One region of the Bacillus sp. K7 genome, then DNA from elsewhere that is predicted to be linked to it. Evidence: riboswitches for the same ligand, from Rfam matches in the RefSeq annotation. Region 1 holds a riboswitch; the other holds the start of a gene.

Region 1 (4,730 bases):
AGAGTCACCGGAGGATAAACAAGCAGCATATCCGGTAGAAGGAATCGCTGACAGCGTAAGCTATGATCACAACGATCACTACACACAAGCCGGTGACCTCTACCGTTTAATGAGCGAGGATGAGCGTGCCCGCCTTGTTGAAAATATCGTTAACGCCATGAAGCCGGTAGAAATTGAAGAAATCAAACTTCGCCAAATCGAGCATTTCTACAAAGCGGATCCTGAATACGGAACACGCGTAGCTGAAGGTCTTGGATTAAAAATCAAATAAAATTATTAATAGAATTGCAAAAACCCGCTGTACATAGCGGGTTTTTTATTTGCGCACTTCGTATGTCCTCCATATGAGCATCACACTCTATCGTTTGCTTTCAAACAAAAAAGCCCTTATCTAAAAGATAAGAGCCTTCGGTGCCCAAAGAGAATACGTTCGCAGTCAATCTTTTATTTGTAAAGCTGGCTGCCTTGATTTACAAATTCTTCGGCTTTTTCTTTCATCCCCTCTTCAATAGCATCCCATTCGCTCAGCTCTTTGTCCTTCGCATAGTCACGGATATCCTGAGAAATTCTCATGCTGCAAAACTTCGGTCCGCACATTGAACAGAAATGAGCTGTTTTCGCTCCTTCTGCCGGCAAGGTCTCATCATGGTATTCAAGCGCTCTTTCCGGATCAAGAGATAGATGAAACTGATCTCGCCAGCGAAATTCAAAGCGAGCTTTCGATAAAGCGTCATCACGTATTTGCGCTCCGGGATGCCCTTTTGCAAGGTCTGCGGCGTGCGCAGCAATTTTATATGTAATGACTCCTTCACGAACATCATCACGGTTTGGCAGCCCCAAATGCTCCTTCGGCGTTACATAACAAAGCATTGCTGTCCCATACCAGCCGATCATTGCCGCTCCGATCGCTGAAGTAATATGGTCATAGCCCGGCGCTATATCTGTTGTCAGCGGCCCCAAGGTGTAAAAAGGCGCTTCTTTGCAGATGTCCATTTGTTTATCGACGTTCTCTTTGATTTTATGCATCGGCACATGCCCAGGTCCCTCAATCATCACCTGAACATCATGCTTCCAGGCAATTTGCGTCAGCTCCCCAAGTGTCTCTAATTCAGCAAACTGCGCTTCATCATTGGCGTCAGCGATTGATCCGGGTCGAAGCCCGTCTCCCAGAGAAAAAGCAATGTCATACGTTTTCATAATCTCACAGATCTCTTCAAAATGGGTATAGAGAAAGCTTTCCTGATGATGAGCCAGACACCATTGTGCCATAATCGCTCCCCCGCGTGATACGATTCCCGTCGTCCGTTTGGCTGTTAACGGCACATACCGCAGCAAAACACCCGCGTGGATCGTAAAATAATCCACTCCCTGTTCAGCCTGCTCGATCAGCGTGTCACGATAAATCTCCCACGTTAGATCCTCCGCTACGCCGTTTACTTTTTCAAGCGCCTGATAAATTGGAACCGTCCCTACAGGCACAGGGCAATTGCGGATAATCCATTCACGCGTCGTATGAATATCTTTTCCGGTAGATAGATCCATCATCGTATCCGCTCCCCAGCGGATAGCCCACGTCATTTTTTCCACTTCTTCTTCAATGGATGACGTAACCGCCGAATTCCCAATATTCGCATTAATCTTCACATGAAAATTCCGGCCGATAATCATCGGTTCACTCTCGGGATGATTAATATTTGAAGGAATGATCGCCCGGCCGCTTGCTACCTCATCTCTGACAAATTCGGGAGACACATGCTCGCGGATTGCGATAAACTCCATCTCAGGTGTAATGATTCCTTTTTTGGCATAGTGCATTTGCGTGACGTTTTGGCCCGCTTTCGCCCGCAGCGGTTTCCGCTTTAGTCCCGGATAACTTACGTTTGGATTTGCTTTTTTATAACCGTTATCTTCTGGTTTGACATCCCGTCCTTCATATTCTTCAACATCGCCGCGCTCCGTGATCCATTTTTGGCGAAGCGGCCTTAATCCTTCTTGAATATGAATGGCCACCTCAGGGTCCGTATACGGTCCGCTTGTATCATAGACACGAACAGGCGCGTTTTCTTCTTCGCCGAACGCTCCTGTCGTCGGACTTAAGGCAATTTCCCTCATTGGCACTTGGATGTCCGTAGAGGAACCCTCCACGTATACTTTCTTGCTCCCTGAAAAACTCGACATAATCGAAATGTTGGCTTGCTGCACTGAATCGTTTTGCATCACTGATCCTTCCCCTCTCTTCGTTTGAAAGGACAAAATCAAGCTCATTACCAGCACAAAAAACCGGATTCAAAGAATGAACCCGGTTACAGTCAGAAAGAAACATATTATCGCCCAGGACGGCAATAATAAAAACAATTTCTCTACTTCCCCACGCTGGTACGAACCAGATCAGGTCCAAAGGGTTAAGAAGCTTACCTTCTCTCTCAGCCCGAAAACGGGCACCCCCAGTAACTATTAATTTCGCACTCATCTTAACATAAAACCAACCCGAAAAAAAAGAGAAATATAGATCATATTCAGCTAATTCACCCCAGATATTTTACCGGCAGCGGGGTTTCAAAGATTTCATGTTCAACCACCGTCACCCGATATGCCTTTGCACCCGGCCTTGAGCTCACTGTCTGAAACAGCTGATCATTTATAAAATGGAGAGCCGCTCCATCATCCGCCGCATAACCATCACCCAAGAAACCATTACATATCAGCTGATGGAATATCGGCCGCCGCTCCTTCTCACTGTCATAATGAGGACAAAAGCTTCCATGCAAAAAGCCTAAACTTTTCATACTTGTCAGCGGCCCGGCTGAATCCGTCACCCCTTCTTCAAACCAGCACATCGCACCGGCACTTAATCCAGCTAAAACCACACCGCTCTTCCACGCCTCTCTGAGAATAAGATCCAGCCCCCACTCCTTCCATAGCACAAGCATATTCCGCGTATTTCCCCCGCCAACATAGATCACGTCCTGTTCCATAACAAAAGAAAGTATATCTGTTGATGGCGGCTTAAATAAGGATAGATGAGACGGTACACAGTCCATTGTTTGAAATGCATGATAAAACCGCTGGACATAGTTTTGTGAATCACCGCTCGCCGTCGGCAAAAAACAAATGCGAGGTGACTTCCGTTTCGTTTGATTGATGATATATTGATCGAGAGACAAATTGTCCGGTTCCATCGAAAAACCCCCGCCGCCCATCGCAATAATCTGTTTCATCATCCCACCCCCGACAAAACTTGTTATTCATTATAGCATGACAAGGCTACATATTTTCTTAACAGGACGACCTAGAAAATAAATCTTCTGAAGAACGGGGAGATAAGCCTTTGAACGAGGTCTCAGCCCAATTTTTAATTTCAGTCACATTTAGAAAACGCAATCCCTAGCCTCAGAACAGCGCTGCACGATCAATTCGTTACAGTTCTAGATAAAAATATATCTGTATCACAAAAAAGACGGGACCTCATCTTTCAGATCCCGCCTCTCCCTTTTATTGCTCCACTCTTCGTAAAGCCTCGTTTACCGTTTCTTTGATAAACACATCTTCACCGCTTAATCGATCTAAACTGAGATCGCCGTTTCTCAGCCTTTCGGAAATATGGTTTATATCCTCTTCTACCGTGATTTGCAGCTCACCGGCCAAAAACATTCTGTGTAATTCATCAGCAACCATACTTTCTTTGTTCATTCCAATCCGCTCCTTTGCTTTCAATATTATTCTTAGTCTGTCCCTAGGCAGGACAAATAATAGGAAAAAAGTATGAATCAAACGAATCTTTTTTCCTTCTTCTTACGTATATCTGTTGAGAAAAAGAAAAAGGGGAAGATCTAACATGTCATTTTTCAAGAAGCTTGCAGCAAGTGCCGGAATCGGTGCTGCAAAAGTAGATACAATTTTAGAGCAAGACGCCTATTATCCAGGAGAAAAAGTACGGGGAACTGTTCATGTCAAAGGCGGAAAAATCGCTCAGGACATCCGCTTTATTGACGTACAGCTTAATACACGGTACGTCATTGTAAAAGATGATGAAGAGCATCGAAAATACGCTACAATTCATTCTTTCCGGGTCACTGGTTCATTCACCATTCAGCCTGGAGAAGAGCATCAATTTCCGTTCTCATTCATTCTTCCACTTGATACCCCGATTACTGTAGGAAAAGTAGAAGTCGCCATGGTGACAGACCTTGATATCGAAGGTGGTATCGATAAATCCGACCATGACCGCATTTTCGTTGAGGCACACCCTTGGATTGAAAATGTACTGGAAGCAATCGAAAACCTTGGCTTCCGCCTTCATGAAGCAGACTGCGAACAAGCGCCTTACTTCCAGCGCAGACTTCCATTTGTTCAAGAATTTGAGTTCGTTCCAACATCAGGTTACTATCGTCAGATGCTTGATGAGTTAGAGCTTATTTTCCTTTTAGACGAAAACGGTTTAGACATTATTTTCGAAGTCGACCGCAGAGCAAGAGGACTGCGAGGGTGGCTGGAAGAGATGTACAATGACGGAGAACAGCTCGTACGTGTCCGCTTCAGCCAATCAGAGCTTGAAGATGTAGAAGGTCTTGAAGAGGTGTTAAAAGAGATCATAGACCAATACGCTGAGTAAATTAGAAAAAGGAGCTCAAATAAGCTTGGCTCCTTTCTTAGATCAAATAAAAAAACCCGTTTCTATTTAAGAAACGGGTTTTCAGTATACCGGTGGTCGGGGTCGAACCGACACTCCA
Region 2 (4,730 bases), 410 kb from region 1:
TGTATTAATAAAGACGTAACAGGCCATAGCAGCATCAACTGAATGATCTGGTAAGAAGGAAAGGTTATCATGTTCAATTAAATGATAGTCGACATGTGAATGTTTTCTTTTTTTCTTTGCTATATCCAACATCTTACTTGATTCATCTACTGCGATTACATTGCAATCTATTCTGTCAGCTAACCTATATGCTACCTTACCGGGTCCACAGCCAAAATCGAGCACCTTTTTAATATCCGCTTTATCAAATTTACGAAAAACATACTCAAAACCTAATGTTTGTTCTAAAACGTCGTTATAAGCATCGAATTTACCAGCAACACTGTCTTCTTTCCAAGAAGTTTTCATTAAATTTCCTCCTTTTGTTTAGTTGAAAAGTAATTAAACCACTTATTTTTAACAAAAAACTGATAAGTAGGAAGTAAGCTTTGAAATAATGAATGATCCATATCTCGCTTATAAGCAATATGCTGATATATACTAAAAAGTAAGAGAATTTGTTCCCAATATTCAGGTAAATCTAAAGTTTCAATATCTTGCCTTGACATTGAAATTTGATCTTTTCTAAGCAAAGACTCATATTTTAAAACTGTTTCAATAAAAGGCCAATTATTCCCGGTAGGCATTTTAGGAAATTCAAAAGCCGAGGTATCATTATGAGTTTTAGCTTCCTCAAGTACTGTTTTTGCCCATTCGTTGTCGGACTCATAGATATGAATGGAACCAACATTATGGAAATATTCTCCGACTTCTAAATGAAGTTCTCTAGCCATTAATTCTTGCATAAATGTAAAAGAGAAAAGATCACTAATCATTCCTCGAAATGCATCATTTGCACGCATTATGGAAGACATGTATAACTTGTTTTCTCTTATGAAAAATTGCAAACCTATTGTACAAGAAACATCAATATTGCCAGAAACGAAGAGTTCCGAGGCATCGAATATTTGAATAAATGCCCTTTTTGAATCAATGTCTTCCTGTGTCAAAAGATTTTTTATTCTATTCCATTGATTTAGTTTTGCGTTTCCAAATTCAAATATTTTAGGTCCATACGCAGTACCTGTTAATGTTTTTTTATTCATTGAATATAAAGGCATTTTTTTATTGTAATAACTAATAAAATCTAAGTTGTTACTCCCCGATAAATACCATAAAACTTCAGCAAAATTAAACACGATATTTGTTTTTCTAGAGGGTAAGTAAGTGACACGTTCTATTGGATTTTCAAGGGTCAGATGATAGTTCAATTTTTCTTTGCTATTTTGTCCACGCGGTGAATTTAAAAATTCAGGGTAATAATAGATGTCATATAGGGTTTCCATATATGCTTCATGAAAAGTTTTCTTTCTCATTAAGATTCCACCTTGTATTCCATAAGGATACTTTTAATCTTCTCCAATAAATCATCAGTACCTTTAAAATTAATGTATTCAACATCAGCTACTACGCTTAACCCTTGAATTAAGAATGCGTAATCCCTCTCATTTTCTAGTAATAACACTATCTTTTTTTTCAAGGCAGAAGCCCATCCTATTTCTATATGCGTTCCAGGAGAAGCCGGTGAGCCAGGAAAAGCTACAAAAAGATCGCAAGAGCGTATTTCATCAAAATCAATTTTAGTGCATTGTTGGGGTGTCATGAAATCTTTCCCCCATCCTTCTCGCTTGTGAGCATTATGAACTAACCATCCTTCATTTTCAAAAAAAGAAATTAATGACTCTAACTTCTCCCTTTCATGTAAACTCATCAATCCAGTATTCACATCTACTAAACTTTTAAAAGGTCCTGCTAAAAAAACTTTTTTAGTTGTCACTTTAATATCCCCTTTCAAAATAAATAAAGCCACTTTCATATGGAAAGTGGCTTAAATATAGATAAGATAAAAAATCTCTCTATTTTTTTCACTTCCCTACGTTGGTGTTAACCAAATCAGGTTCAAAGGGTCAGGACTTGTGTCTCTTCTCAGCTTCTAAAAGCTCCCCCAGTGTATAAAATATAAATATTTACTTTCATCCTAAACTATTCCATATCTTTAGTCAAACAATGATTGATAAGCCTTGAACCCTGCGTATCAACCGACAAAAGTTTTTCGAAAAGTTACTACGCCTTGCATTTGATGGCAATTCATGGAGCTTAAAAAAAAAGCACAAAAATACCTTATTTTCTAGTGTGTTTAAAAAATGTCCTGAACATCGCAAATTGTAAAAGGAATCCAACAATAAAAAAAGAGAAGTAAACACACGTTTTACTCCTTTAACTTTGTCTCTTCACCTTTTGCTTCTTCATAGTCTGGTGTTTTCTTTGATAAGCCCAGTCGATCATTTTCGCCATTAATTGGCATACCACCCACCTATTGGCACTCAGCGCCGACTTTCTCATATTTAGGTGTACGATGTCAGTTCACGAAAAGATTCTTCGGAAGGTAAAACCCAAATTGAAACCTTAATAAATGCTCTGTATCGTTTATATCAAGAATTGCACCGTGAGCGATTGGTGAGTGGGCTTCAACAACAATATCTTGACTGTGTCTGTAATCCATTACGAAGGAGAAAACATATTATATATGTCTAATATGCTTTCTCCTTTATTTTAAGGGTTTTTATAATTTAGGTTTTAATAATTTAAACCTGTTTGTATCCCGTTTTTAAAACAATTAGCAACAATTATCAACAACGTCACCTAAACTAAAGAATTCTAGTACGGCTTTTTGAGTTTCATCTGGTAGTGCCTTAGTAGATACTTTTACGGCTTTTTTTATAGCATTTGTTCTAGAAAGTCCTAGGTTTCTTTGATGTTTATAAGCTGTAATAATTGTTTTTGTCATTGAATTTAGTCCGCCCATTAATTTTGCTGCTTTTTTAACTTTTAAGATCTTTGCCCATGGGATAGCATTTACTGCTATAGCTTTAGCAGCACTAGAAATGCAACTCCATGTACTCAATACTATAAATGGTCCTATACTTTCTTGGACGGTTTTAACAGCAGTCAGGTTTTCTCCATCAGCAACAAATTCATAACCTACAAATTCGTTCCCTTTATGTACGTTTAACCATTCAATACCGGAGTTTATTCCTTGTTCAGCAACATCCTCTGGCATTTGATCAATTAATTCTAATAGAGGTTCGAGAGTTCTTTTCATGATTTGAGCTTCTACATTAACTTGCTCAGAAGAAACATCATCAGAACTTTCTTTTGCGCTAGCTATTGGTATTGTTATAGTGGTAAAAATTAGAGAGAAACAGATTACAATGACCAATTGTTTAATGCTTTTCTTCACGATAAAACTTCTTTACAATATTTTTATAGAATTTTTTTTTGCAATAGGAGTGTGTTTGTGAAAAAAAGTTTATATTTTTTGATACTATTGATTGTTGCAGGTTCGTTTATTGTTAATATTTTTGTAGATAATGAATCTATTTCAACAATAGTTAATATTATTGGACTAATTGCAATTATTATTATGGGCATTGTTTTAAGAATTACTTTTGGTAACTCTTCTGAAAAGTAATCCTTTTTAAGATCTAAAGAAAGAAGCATCCTAAATTTTACAAAGATGAATTACAAAAAGATACATTGTATCTAAACAAAAAAAGAGGAGTAAAACACATGGTTTACTCCTCAGGCTGTCGAGAAAAATCTCGACAGCTTTTTTGTGCAATATATAGATGTTTCATTCGGAGTTGAAAATTAAAAAATGAGGGATTCTTTGACACCAGGTCTTTAAAGCCCACCACTTTTCTGCATGGTGAGCGCCACAATAATATTCACTTGGTCAAAAACGCCTTCCTGACGGCCGTACTTTTCAAATACAGCCCTAAACCCTTCGACTTCCGGTGCAATGCAAACCGTTTCAAATTCGCCACCCCTGCCGCCTATAAAATTGATTTACTCTTATTCGCAGGTACATTATCCTGTTTTTTATCAACACGGATATCATCTGAGTGAACTTTTACTGGTTCAGATGGTCTGATTTTCCGTTCGTTATTGGCGATGCCTTGAAAAAAACGTAAAGTTTAAAAAGACTACTACTATAAAAGGATGCCGTGTCTGTTGTAGATACTTACTTTATGAAGTGGGCAGTTTGTAGGCAGTAGATCATATAAAAATAAACACAAAAAAATACCAAGTTCGTCAAAACCCTTGGTATCATTGATGCGGCCGAGAGGACTTGAACCTCCACGGGTTATTCACCCACTAGGCCCTCAACCTAGCGCGTCTGCCATTCCGCCACGACCGCATGATCATTAAATTGTGTTTTTGTGCTGGCTTAGTAGGCTCTTAACCTAGTAAAACCGATTTGCGTGCACTTTGTAAATAAAGTGCGGGTGAAGGGACTCGAACCCCCACGTCGTAAGACACTAGATCCTAAGTCTAGCGCGTCTGCCAATTCCGCCACACCCGCAAAAAGACAAATGGTGAGCCATGAAGGACTCGAACCTTCGACCCTCTGATTAAAAGTCAGATGCTCTACCAACTGAGCTAATGGCTCTTGCTATTCGATTTCAAAAAATAAAAATGGCTGGGCTAGCTGGATTCGAACCAACGCATGACGGAGTCAAAGTCCGTTGCCTTACCGCTTGGCTATAGCCCAACGAAATTGGAATGACCCGTACGGGATTCGAACCCGTGTTACCGCCGTGAAAGGGCGGTGTCTTAACCGCTTGACCAACGGGCCGATGGTCGAGACTTATATCGAAATCTGATGGCGGAGAAGGAGGGATTTGAAC

Evidence for each region. Region 1 has a riboswitch for thiamine pyrophosphate ahead of thiC (phosphomethylpyrimidine synthase ThiC). Riboswitches for the same ligand answer to the same signal wherever they lie in the genome.
Region 2: another riboswitch for thiamine pyrophosphate. It lies ahead of M1D98_RS02765 (nucleoside 2-deoxyribosyltransferase); the one in region 1 lies ahead of thiC (phosphomethylpyrimidine synthase ThiC).

The regions. Positions count from the first base shown of each region.
Region 1 is NZ_CP096406.1:943,702-948,431, reverse strand. Features, by position in the region: gene katA (catalase KatA) at 1-271, shown strand, start outside; gene thiC (phosphomethylpyrimidine synthase ThiC) at 445-2,217, opposite strand; TPP riboswitch at 2,349-2,456, opposite strand; gene M1D98_RS04720 (Type 1 glutamine amidotransferase-like domain-containing protein) at 2,526-3,218, opposite strand; gene M1D98_RS04715 (hypothetical protein) at 3,493-3,696, opposite strand; gene M1D98_RS04710 (sporulation protein) at 3,836-4,612, shown strand; tRNA gene M1D98_RS04705 (tRNA-Leu) at 4,700-4,730, opposite strand, start outside.
Region 2 is NZ_CP096406.1:531,432-536,161, reverse strand. Features, by position in the region: gene M1D98_RS02775 (class I SAM-dependent methyltransferase) at 1-348, opposite strand, end outside; gene M1D98_RS02770 (thymidylate synthase) at 348-1,355, opposite strand; gene M1D98_RS02765 (nucleoside 2-deoxyribosyltransferase) at 1,355-1,816, opposite strand; TPP riboswitch at 1,893-1,996, opposite strand; partial or broken gene M1D98_RS02760 (lipoprotein) at 2,249-2,344, opposite strand; gene M1D98_RS02755 (hypothetical protein) at 2,657-3,280, opposite strand; gene M1D98_RS02750 (hypothetical protein) at 3,338-3,511, shown strand; partial or broken gene M1D98_RS02745 (endopeptidase) at 3,730-3,885, opposite strand; partial or broken gene M1D98_RS02740 (hypothetical protein) at 3,885-4,001, opposite strand; tRNA gene M1D98_RS02735 (tRNA-Leu) at 4,157-4,240, opposite strand; tRNA gene M1D98_RS02730 (tRNA-Leu) at 4,324-4,405, opposite strand; tRNA gene M1D98_RS02725 (tRNA-Lys) at 4,417-4,492, opposite strand; tRNA gene M1D98_RS02720 (tRNA-Gln) at 4,520-4,594, opposite strand; tRNA gene M1D98_RS02715 (tRNA-Glu) at 4,607-4,678, opposite strand; tRNA gene M1D98_RS02710 (tRNA-Ser) at 4,707-4,730, opposite strand, start outside.